DNA from 2 places in the Shewanella morhuae genome. Region 2 is predicted to be linked to the other one. Evidence: predicted binding sites of a transcription regulator. Region 2 holds the regulator's gene; the other holds the start of a gene.
The links. The regulator LexA, encoded in region 2, represses DNA repair genes until DNA is damaged. The targets are predictions, from matches to a motif close to TACTGTATNNNNATACAGTA.

Region 1 (5,370 bases), on a different contig from region 2:
AGATGTAATTCGACGTTCTGTGCAATTAAATTCCGTTCTATGTATTTTTGGTAATGGATGTAAGGGCTTTATCAATTGAGAAGGGGCGTAGTTCACCGTTAGACAAGTGGACTTTATAGCAAGCAGTTGTAACCCAGATCTGTTCGACAAAGCGTTTTTCATTTTCAACAACAAAAGAGACAACTAGGCGACCATTCAAATCCCATCCATTTTCGTTTTCACAGTAACGTTCAAAGAGTTCTTTAAGTGCATTAAATAATTCACCAGAGACTATTTTTCCTTGTGCATATTGACTCGATTTTTGACTTTTAAAATAGTTAGAAGCCTCACCTTTAGTTTGATATAACTTGCCTGCTATTGTTACTGGTTTTGCCTTTCCCATTTGAAACTCCTTTTAACCAAGTCTCCGTGATGTTAGAACGATGTACGCAACGCCGACCTAGAGAAATATTTAATACTGTTTAGTGTTAAATTTCAGGTTTACACCAAGTATTACCAAAGCTCAAATCACTGAGTTGTAGATCCCAAGCAGTCAAGATAACATCAGCAACATCCTTTGCTATTTTGTCCTTGTCAGCATCACTCATAAAATAATGTCCACTTGCTCTTTAACCATTAGCGCTTGTTGCTTTTTAACTTCTAAGTTCCTAGACATTTGATTTTTCCCATTATTCTCAAAAATTGTAACCTATGACAGACGTTTTAGGTTTGTATACGTTGAATAAGGCCTGGATAAAGCAGCATAAAATCCTATTACGCTTTAATCATCGGAATATCGGACCAACGGGTGGTGTACTGCGGCGATAAAAACTGACGGCGCATAGTCCAATGCTGATCACTCCCCTGTGCAGCAATATACAACACATCACGGCCATAGCGATTATTCAGACTATCAAAGATTTTCATTAAGTTAGGATCGCTCTTTGGCGCATTAAATAAGTCATATTGCACTGACGTTTTAGGGCAAAGATCAATCAGGCCTACACCAATTCGGTAATAGCGCACACCTGGGCGATAAAGGTTTGATAGCTCGCTGCTAACCGCGGCGCACAGTTCACGACTGTCATCAGTGGCACAAGTAAACTGAACAAGCCTTTTAAAATACACAGGCTGTGGATCATGTGGCGAGTTGGCGGCAAACACGACCATTGCTTTACACAATGAGCCTTGTTCTCGAACCTTCGCACCGGCAATTGCGGCATGCTTTGCTAACGCTTGGTGTAAATGTTCCCGGGTACATATTCGTTCGCCTAGGCTGCGGGTGGAAAATATTTGCTGCTTATCTGCTTTGGTGACATCCCACGTTTTACAGATCTGCCCATTGAGTTCTCGCACAGTTCGCTCTACATCGATGGAAAAATGTTGTCGCGCCACTTTCGGCGCCAGTTGTGCCAAATCATAGGCAGTATGCACACCCAGTAATCCCAGTTTGACCGTTAGTTTGCGGCCAATTCCCCAAACTTCATCAACTGGCATCGATTTTAAAATCTCAATACGCTGCGCATCATTATCAATAACGCAAACACCTTTATATTGAGCCAATTGTTTCGCGGCATGATTAGCCAACTTAGCCAAAGTTAATGTCTCACCAACCCCCACACACACCGGCAAACGGCACTCACGCCAAACTATTCGGCGCAGCTGAGCACAATGAGCCGTTAAGTCAGCAATTGCAGCACAGCCTTTAAACGACACAAAAGACTCATCGATGGAGTACACGTATTGCTCGGGTGCGAATCGCCCGATCACTTGCATCATTTTTGCAGAAAGATCTGCGTACAATTCATAATTAGATGAAAACACCTGCACATTATGTTGTCTGCACAAATGTTGCTGCTCAAAGTAAGGGACAAATTTTTTCACGCCAACGGACTTAGCCGCTCGATTGATTGCCACACAACAACCGTCGTTGTTGCTGAGTACAATCGCGGGAAGTCGGCGCAAGTCGGGTCTAAACACCATTTCGCACGACACATAAAATGAATTAGCATCAATCAGTCCGTACATGATTGACTCAGATATTGTTCAAGTAAGCTTGAATGCTCATGAAGTCGGATTGACTTGATGATCACCCCTTCAACCGAGAATGTATCGGCATCATCTATAGCAACGGACGTCATGTTTTGCAGTTGATCGATAGACACAAGTAAACGGCGTTTTTCATCGAGGAGCTTTACAGTAAATTCACCGTTATAACTCGCCACGACGATAGCCATGTTGCTACGTTGAGCGGCGCGGTCTATCACTAAAATGTCACCATGAAAAATGCCTACCCCCTCCATCGAACGGCCCGCTGCGCGGCCAAACCACGTAGAACTAGGATGCTCAACCAGCAGTTGATCAAGACTAAGGGGTAATTCTACGTAATCAGCCGCAGGGCTTGGAAACCCCGAAATTCCCGCACTCGCATTGCATGTGATGAGTTTCATATCACTAAACCACTGTATAAATAATCAGTAATAATAGCAGTAAAAAAATAAAAATCTAAAATTTCGATCCTGCTGCCGGTTCCTGACTTTTTTCGGTGGGTAATCACCGCGTTCTTTGCGGTGTTATCCACAAAAAATCAGGGTTCGGTGGCGAGTGGCTTTTCGCTTGAAATGGTAATAAGTGATGGAAAACCGGTAAACAATTTCTGACAGCCGCTTTTATTACATAAATCTGGTCAATACCCACAGATTATTGACCACTTGTTGCAGAATACTTGGTAATCTCATGCCAACTGTCTAGATCCACGGTGAACAACTCCTAGACAGCCAGCCCCCGCAAGGGGGCGTTCCATCTTTATAAACGCCAAGAGACGACAAAAGAAACAAATGACTATTAAGAGTGAATATCTTCGTGTCATTTTAATGGACATAATTGCGTTAGAGTATTGAATCTAGTTAATCTGTTTTGGATTAGACAAAGTACGAAAATTTATTTTAAAACCATAATCTCTTACGCCCTCTTTTGTCTTACCAAGTACAAGAACTGGCCCTAAGGCTCTCACAAATTTATGGAGACATGAGACTTTCTGACTGTTAGTTAAGCGTCGAAAAGAACACTGACCTCACTTTTTTGGTAGATTGAATGGTAAGCCTATATTATTAAAGGAATAAAATGAGTAGAAAACTAGCCTTTGTTACTTCTAAAGACGACGGTAATGTAGATTTTCATGTTGCAAAAGCTGCAATTAGTAAGGACGTTTCGAGAGTCTATGACGACAATAGTCATATATTAACTGATTTCTTATATCCTCTGTATCTAATACATAAGGTAGTGAGCTCAAATTATGAAGAACTTGATAATATTGTAGATCGTGCTCAACGAGAGTTGGACTTACAATCAAGCAAGCCATTAATTACCCTCGACCCATATGACCAAGCCATTGAATTGATGGTGGAGTTAAATCGATGCCTACTCAATATACTTACCTCACAAAGTTTATTTTTATTAAAAGCTAGGCAATTAGTTAAAGATCAATTCGGAGAAAATTCGGAAGAGTACCAAGAATTCGAATGCCTAAGAAAGCAACTGCACAAGGCAAGTGTTAGTTACAGGTTTTGTTATGAATTAAGGAACTATGCGCAGCATTACGGAATACCGTCTAATAAATTAGCTATCGATTATATTTCAGGTGAGCAACCTGTTTTAACTGTATCAATTGCAAAAAATAAGCTTCTTAAAGGGGGATATGAGTGGAAAACTCATGGCTTGGAGGCGCTTAATAGAATGGAAGACATGTTTGATTTAATGCCCCACATTAAAAATTATAGAGATGTAGCTAACAAGTTGTTTTTGCAACTATACAACTCCTGTGAAGATAAGCTAACTCAGTTTCACTCTATCGTAGCTGATATCAAGGAAAAAGCTCAAGCACCGCAGAAAGTGCGATTCTTCTTTGTCTGTAACTTTGATGATAATGATAGCCAAATAGACACGGAAGAAATTCCTTATACTTTCGCGAGAAAACTAGAAAACTACATATCAACCTTCAAAGACATGAGCACTACTTGCAATAAGTGATTGATTCATTTATTCAAAAATGATGTCGTGACCAACTGAATATAGCCACTGCCTTACCATAATATTGCATATGCTAGCTTGTGAACCAGACTAGGCAAAGCCTGCAGTAGAGTGATTAAATGGCTCACTTTTGACAGAAACTTGTTAGAAGTTCAACTTTGGTAGTGAGTTTCGGATAACAATTTTGATGGATTAACTTTTACTTATGGGACTGCGTAGCAGTCACGTTTGCCTTTATTTGCTCAAAAAACTCTTTCAATACCGTTTTGGTACCAATTTTTTTCCAGCTATCAGCATCAAAATTTGGACACCAATCACAACCTAGGTCAACAGCTTTAGCTTGAATTTGATCTTCTGGACAAGAAGGATGATCACATTGAAACCTAAATCTATGGAATATATGTTTACAAGGAAATGCATACCGGTCTATTTCTATTTCTTGCTTAATAGTTGGCGTCTCTGTGATTTTTATTACAAATGCGATACCACCAATTTTTTCAATTTCGGTATTAAATGGATCATCAATGACGGTTTGGCAATGAGCTTTATAATCCCTACAAGATTGTGATTTCAGGTAGCAATTCAGAACTTCAACAATATGATAACTTGATGGAATTAATTTTCCTTGTGAGAAAATTTGGACTCCTTTCCAAGAAGCTGCATAGTCTAAAAATGCGATTGCCCTTGCTGCATCTACCTGATTGCCACCAAAACAAACGCTATATGTTGTTTTTCCTGACACTGTGGTCTCTACGAATTTTTCTGCTCCTTGAGCAATGTTCAGTGCTAAAGGAAAGTTTTTCGAATTACTTTTAGAAAATACAATTACTAACAAGGATGAAAATGACGCTGAAAACGGATCTATTTGCTGTTTTTTCATCAATAAGTTATCACTCGACATTTTCATATCTCCTTGTAAAAAATAACGACACACTAAGGTATGACGCAATGCTTACCATACTACGAAGCGAATCTGGCAAGCGTTTCGGAATAGCTCTTAAACGCATTTTATTCTTGATGCTCATGCCCAAAGCCAATTCTATGCCAGGCTTCTTTAAAATTTGAAGAGTCATATGATGTTGGCTGCAACCAATATGAAACAATCCCATTTTTCTCGCCACGATGAGCTAAGTTTCTAATTTCCTCAGGAAACATTACAAAAACATTTGGTTCCTTACCAACATTGTTTATTATTAGCCAAAAATCTCCCATAATTTTTTCAAGAGAATTTCCTAGTGGTACTGGATTTCTTTTGGTAAGTGATTTGACCTGAACTCCAATAAATTTGGTACCTGATTTGTTGTAAGCAATAATGTCTATGCCTCTAGCATTTCTTGCTGTTGGCATAACATTCCAACCCAT
Region 2 (5,370 bases):
GCAACGATTGATACCACTTGCTGACGCGGGATATGATCACTATGCGTTAAACAACTCGCAATTAATGACGGCACAACAAATAAGTGAATGATATTATTACGATAGTAAGTCATGGATACTGCCTGACTTGCTTCAATAGAAACAATTTCACCTAATGGGTCGGCACACACAACAAACTTATTCAGATCTAAACCTTGTTGCACTAACAGCTTGCCATCGCCTTCAACAACCGAAGTATAAGCAGTGTAAGGCACTTTCTTGAGAAGGGTCAGATACAGATCAAGCTGACGCTCCAGCAGGCTGCGCTGTAAGGCATTTTGATCTGTAGCCAGTAACACTAAGCTTGTTAATGTGACCGAACTCGCCGCTGCTGCATCGTTGATATGAGTCATCACCCGATTAGCTAGTACGTTTACCGCTGGTGTTAACCAAGTTGGTTTTTGCTCTGGATCATCAGCAAGCTCAGTACGCCAGTTAGGTGCACGTTCATTTAAGAAGTTTTGCAAGGTAATCGGCTCACCAAAGTTCACATAGCCTTGACCAAAATTACCGAGTTTGCGAATAGCACCAAATACCTGCCACACAGATTCTTTTTTCTTTTTCTTACCACTTAATTCTTTGTGGTAAGTCGCCACTTCCATCACATGGTCATAACCCAAATATACAGGCACTAACGTTACAGGACGCTCGATACCACGTAGTACGCTATTCATTGTCATGGCAATCATGCCGGTTTTGGGTGCCAATAAACGCCCCGTGCGTGAGCGGCCGCCTTCGGAGAAGTATTCTACCGAATAACCTTTAGCAAACAGTTGGTCTAAATATTCACGAAATACAGCGGTATAAAGCTTATTGCCATTAAAGCTACGACGAATAAAGAAGGCACCACCACGGCGGAACATAGGTCCAGCGGGCCAGAAGTTAAGGTTTATACCTGCGGCAATGTGCGGCGGCACCATACCTTGATAATATAAAATATAAGATAGCAGTAAGTAATCCATGTGGCTGCGATGGCAAGGCACATAGACAATCTCATGACCATCGTGGTGCAACTGGCGAACTTGCTCAGCACCTTTAATATTGATCCCACTATAAAGCTTGTTCCACAGCCAAGTTAAGAAGCGTTCGGCAATACGCACTAAACTATCGGAGTAATCAGCAGCTATTTCATCGAGATACTCAATAGCTGTCTCGCGCGCTTGCGTCTCAGAAATCTTTTTATTGGCCGCTTCTTCTTGAATCGCTTTACGTATTGATTCCGATTTTAATAACGAATGAAATAACGCTTGGCGATTAGGCAACACAGGTCCGGTCATCACTTTACGTTGGCGACGGAAATGCACCCGTGCTACTCGCGCTAACTTATGCGCAATCCCCATATCTGTGCCATGTTCGTCAGCCATATAACGCAGCGATACCGCATTAGAAAACTGTACGAAGTTATGTCGGCCTAAAAATAAAATCATCAGACACTTGCGTAGCCAAGTCGGGTTTTCCCGTTCAAATACGGCCGCCTTCATTGTGTCATCTTCTTTCCCTGGCGTTCGCCCCCAATACAAGCTGACAGGCACCAGTTGAATATCGAGCTCAGGATCTTGTTTATGTACGGCTAATAAGCGCATAAAACATTCGAGAAAAGGTTCGTTACCAGTGCGCTCACCAAACAATGGCTTACGCCCTTGAAGACAAACGACCCGCGGTGCAACAACACCGTTAGCAACTAGCGGCTCATAAGGGCTAGGTAGCCCGAGTTTAGCCGTTATTTCACTCAGAGCAGCAATGTCACTGAGTGATTCTGTTTTCATCACATAAGCAAGAGGTCTGGAGGCATCCAGATTCAGATCGGCAAAGGGATCCTGAGGCACCACAATAGTGTGCACTAAGTGTTTTTGGATCCAACGTAATGATTTTAACCAAAGAGAGTCATGTTTAGGCATTATTCTTATGCAATTAAGTACGTTCACTAGCCGGATAGAATACCAGACTATAGGGAATATTCGCTAATTCTCTCCGATATGGTTAAAAAATGGTTAATACTTGCACTGCAAACAATACTGTATATACTAACAGTAACTGTATAGAAAAACAGGAAAGACCATGAGACCTTTGACGCCACGCCAAGCTGAAATTTTAGAGTTAATTAAACGAAACATTGCCGATACTGGCATGCCACCTACTCGGGCAGAAATTGCTACTCGTTTAGGTTTTAAGAGTGCTAATGCGGCTGAAGAACATCTAAAAGCGTTGGCGAAAAAAGGCTGTATCGAGATTATACCTGGTACCTCACGAGGTATTCGTCTCACCGCTGAAGTCGAAGACTTAACTGAAACCGGCTTACCTCTTATAGGCCAAGTTGCTGCGGGCGAGCCTATTCTCGCCCAAGAACACGTAGAACAGTATTACCAGATCGACCCAAACATGTTCCATCCTACTGCCAACTTTTTACTACGAGTTAAAGGCGACAGTATGAAAAATATCGGTATTCTCGAAGGAGATTTACTGGCAGTTCATAAAGTACAACAAGCTAGAAATGGTCAAGTGGTTGTCGCTAGAGTCGACGACGATGTCACGGTTAAACGTTTCGAAAAAAAAGGTAATGTGGTCTATCTGCACGCCGAAAATGAAGACTACTCCCCAATAAAAGTGGATTTAGGCTTTCAAAGTTTAACAATTGAAGGACTCGCCGTCGGTGTGATCCGTAATGGAGATTGGCTATGAACAAACTACTTGGCAATGCCCCGCGTCATCCAGGCTTATGGCGCGATGAAGTTCGCGCTGCCGATTATGATTGGCAACACACGCCTATCGCCTGTATGCCCACAAAAACTCAAGGCCGCCAAGAACTCATTCACCTGAGCGCCCAACTCGCCCAACTAAGTCAGCAGGGCCGTTGGCTAGTGCTTATCAACCCACCCAGCATTGGCTATAAACAAATGCTCGCCAGCGCGGGGGTGCGTATGGATAGAGTATTACTCGTACACGCTAAAGATGATGTCGAAACATTGTGGGCGATGGAAAAGGCGCTAACGAGTGGAACGTCTAGTGCAGTGATTACTTGGACCCAATCATTAGATGCCCGCGATAATCGCCGCCTACAGATTGTGGCCAAAAGTGCTCGGGCTATGGGTATAGTGCTGGAAGATGTAAACAATCACTTACCTAACGATCTACACATTGAGCAAGGACGGCTCCTAGGTCAGCCATCTTTTTTTAGTGCAATACATTAAAATATTTATTTAATTTTTTAGCTTAAAAGCCGCCTCGCCTATGAATGTGAGGCTTTTTTTTGGCAATTTTTCATATAATTAGCTTAATTGGTGATCTTGATCAATATTTAAACAGCAAGTATGGTTGATTCAGTCGACGGTGATATAGCGTTGCCCTTGGCAAATCAATTGAACCGTTATTATTAGAAATAGAGAACAGATGTATTTCAGTCGTATGTGTAAACGTGGCTAATACCAGCAGTAACAATACTTAATTGGAAGTAACAGCCGCCAACACACATTGAAGTCAAAACAGCTTTTTTGGGAACTGAAGAGTTTGCATAGAGTTAAGACTTACTGTGTTGCTCTTCTTTGTAGTTGCTATTCGCAATTGGCAGAGGAGAAGTCTTGTGAAGCAATTGTTGTATTGTTTACTCGTGGTGTTATTCGCACCATCGTTGGCCGCCGCGGACATGCGGTTCAACATGACCCCTGGCGTGACCGAGATCAGTGGCAAGGTTTATCACTTGCACATGACTATCTTGTATATCTGCTGCGCAATTGGCCTTGTGGTCTTTAGCGTGATGATTTATGCCATCATCAATCACAGAAAATCTAAAGGCGCAGTCGCGTCTCACTTTCACGAAAGCACTAAAGTCGAAGTTGCTTGGACCGTACTACCCTTCATCATTTTGATCTTAATGGCGATTCCGGCAACAAAGACTTTAATTGCAATGGAAGACCCCAGCGACGCCGATCTGACAGTTAAAGTGACCGGTTCCCAGTGGAAATGGCATTACAGCTATTTTGATCAAGACATTGATTTTTACAGCATACTCGCAACCCCTAGAGCACAAATCGACGGTACAGAAGCCAAAGGTGAACACTACCTATTGGAAGTCGATAAACCGCTCGTCTTACCGATAAACCGCAAAATTCGCTTCTTGATGACATCTGAAGATGTGATCCATTCATGGTGGGTACCTGCTTTTGCTGTGAAAAAAGACGCTAACCCTGGATTTATTAATGAGTCTTGGACTCGCATAGACAAACCCGGTATTTACCGCGGTCAATGTGCCGAACTCTGCGGTAAAGATCATGGTTTTATGCCCATCGTAGTACAAGCCCTATCCGAAGCTGATTTTGAAGCATGGGTGACAGAGCAAAAGCAAGCGGCAGGCGCAGCAGCCGCAGCAGCAACAGCGGCGTTATCACAAACACTCAGTAAAGATGAGCTAATAACCCAAGGTGAGAAAGTTTACTTAGGACACTGCGCAGCCTGCCACCAACCTAATGGTGAAGGGCTACAAGGTGTATTCCCACACCTCAAAGGCAGCCCAATAGCCACTGGACCACTCAGCGGACACCTTGAAATCGTGCTCAACGGCAAAACAGGGACAGCTATGCAAGCTTTTAGTAAGCAATTATCTGCGCAAGAAATTGCCGCCGTAATTACCTACGAGCGTAATGCTTGGGGCAATAATACTGGCGATGCGGTACAAGCCAAAGACGTCAACGAGCACATGAACGGCAAGGTTGGTACGCCAGCATCTGCCGATACGGCACCTGCCAGTGCAACACCAAATCCGACTTCGATACCACAACCCGCAGCAGTCGATCCCGCAAGCCTGCCGACACTCAGTCATGACACCCTTATGGCCGAAGGTAAAACTGTTTACGCCACAATTTGTGCTGCTTGTCATCAATTGACGGGAATAGGAGTGCCACCCGCCTTTCCCGCACTTGCTGGCAGCGTTATTGCCACTGGGCCAGTTGCCAATCACATCGATATTGTGATGCACGGCAAAACAGGTACTGCTATGCAGGCATTTGGCAAACAACTTAGCCCACAGCAACTGGCTGCAGTCATTACTTATGAGCGTAATACTTGGGGCAACAATACCGGCGATACAGTGCAACCTGCTGATATCGCAAGCCATGGACAGTAGGGGATTATGATGAGCACAACGACTCAAGATCAAAACATAACCCATGATGACCACCATCATGATGCGCCAAAAGGCATCATGCGCTGGCTGTTAACCACCAACCACAAAGACATAGGCACTTTGTATTTATGGTTCAGCTTCATCATGTTTTTAACCGGTGGCGCTATGGCCATGGTAATCCGCGCTGAGCTATTTCAGCCCGGTTTACAATTAGT

Region 1: the regulator LexA is predicted to act here: its motif matches at 2,440-2,459, upstream of C9I43_RS00480 (S24 family peptidase).

The regions. Positions count from the first base shown of each region.
Region 1 is NZ_CM009684.1:92,810-98,179, forward strand. It holds gene C9I43_RS00470 (hypothetical protein) at 38-382, opposite strand; gene C9I43_RS00475 (Y-family DNA polymerase) at 754-2,007, opposite strand; gene C9I43_RS00480 (S24 family peptidase) at 1,995-2,429, opposite strand; gene C9I43_RS00485 (hypothetical protein) at 3,103-4,008, shown strand; gene C9I43_RS00490 (hypothetical protein) at 4,208-4,909, opposite strand; gene C9I43_RS00495 (hypothetical protein) at 5,017-5,370, opposite strand, start outside.
Region 2 is NZ_PYSG01000003.1:586,998-592,367, reverse strand. It holds gene plsB (glycerol-3-phosphate 1-O-acyltransferase PlsB) at 1-1,937, opposite strand, end outside; gene lexA (transcriptional repressor LexA) at 2,098-2,718, shown strand; gene C9I43_RS17210 (cell division inhibitor SulA) at 2,715-3,227, shown strand; gene coxB (cytochrome c oxidase subunit II) at 3,617-5,155, shown strand; gene ctaD (cytochrome c oxidase subunit I) at 5,165-5,370, shown strand, end outside.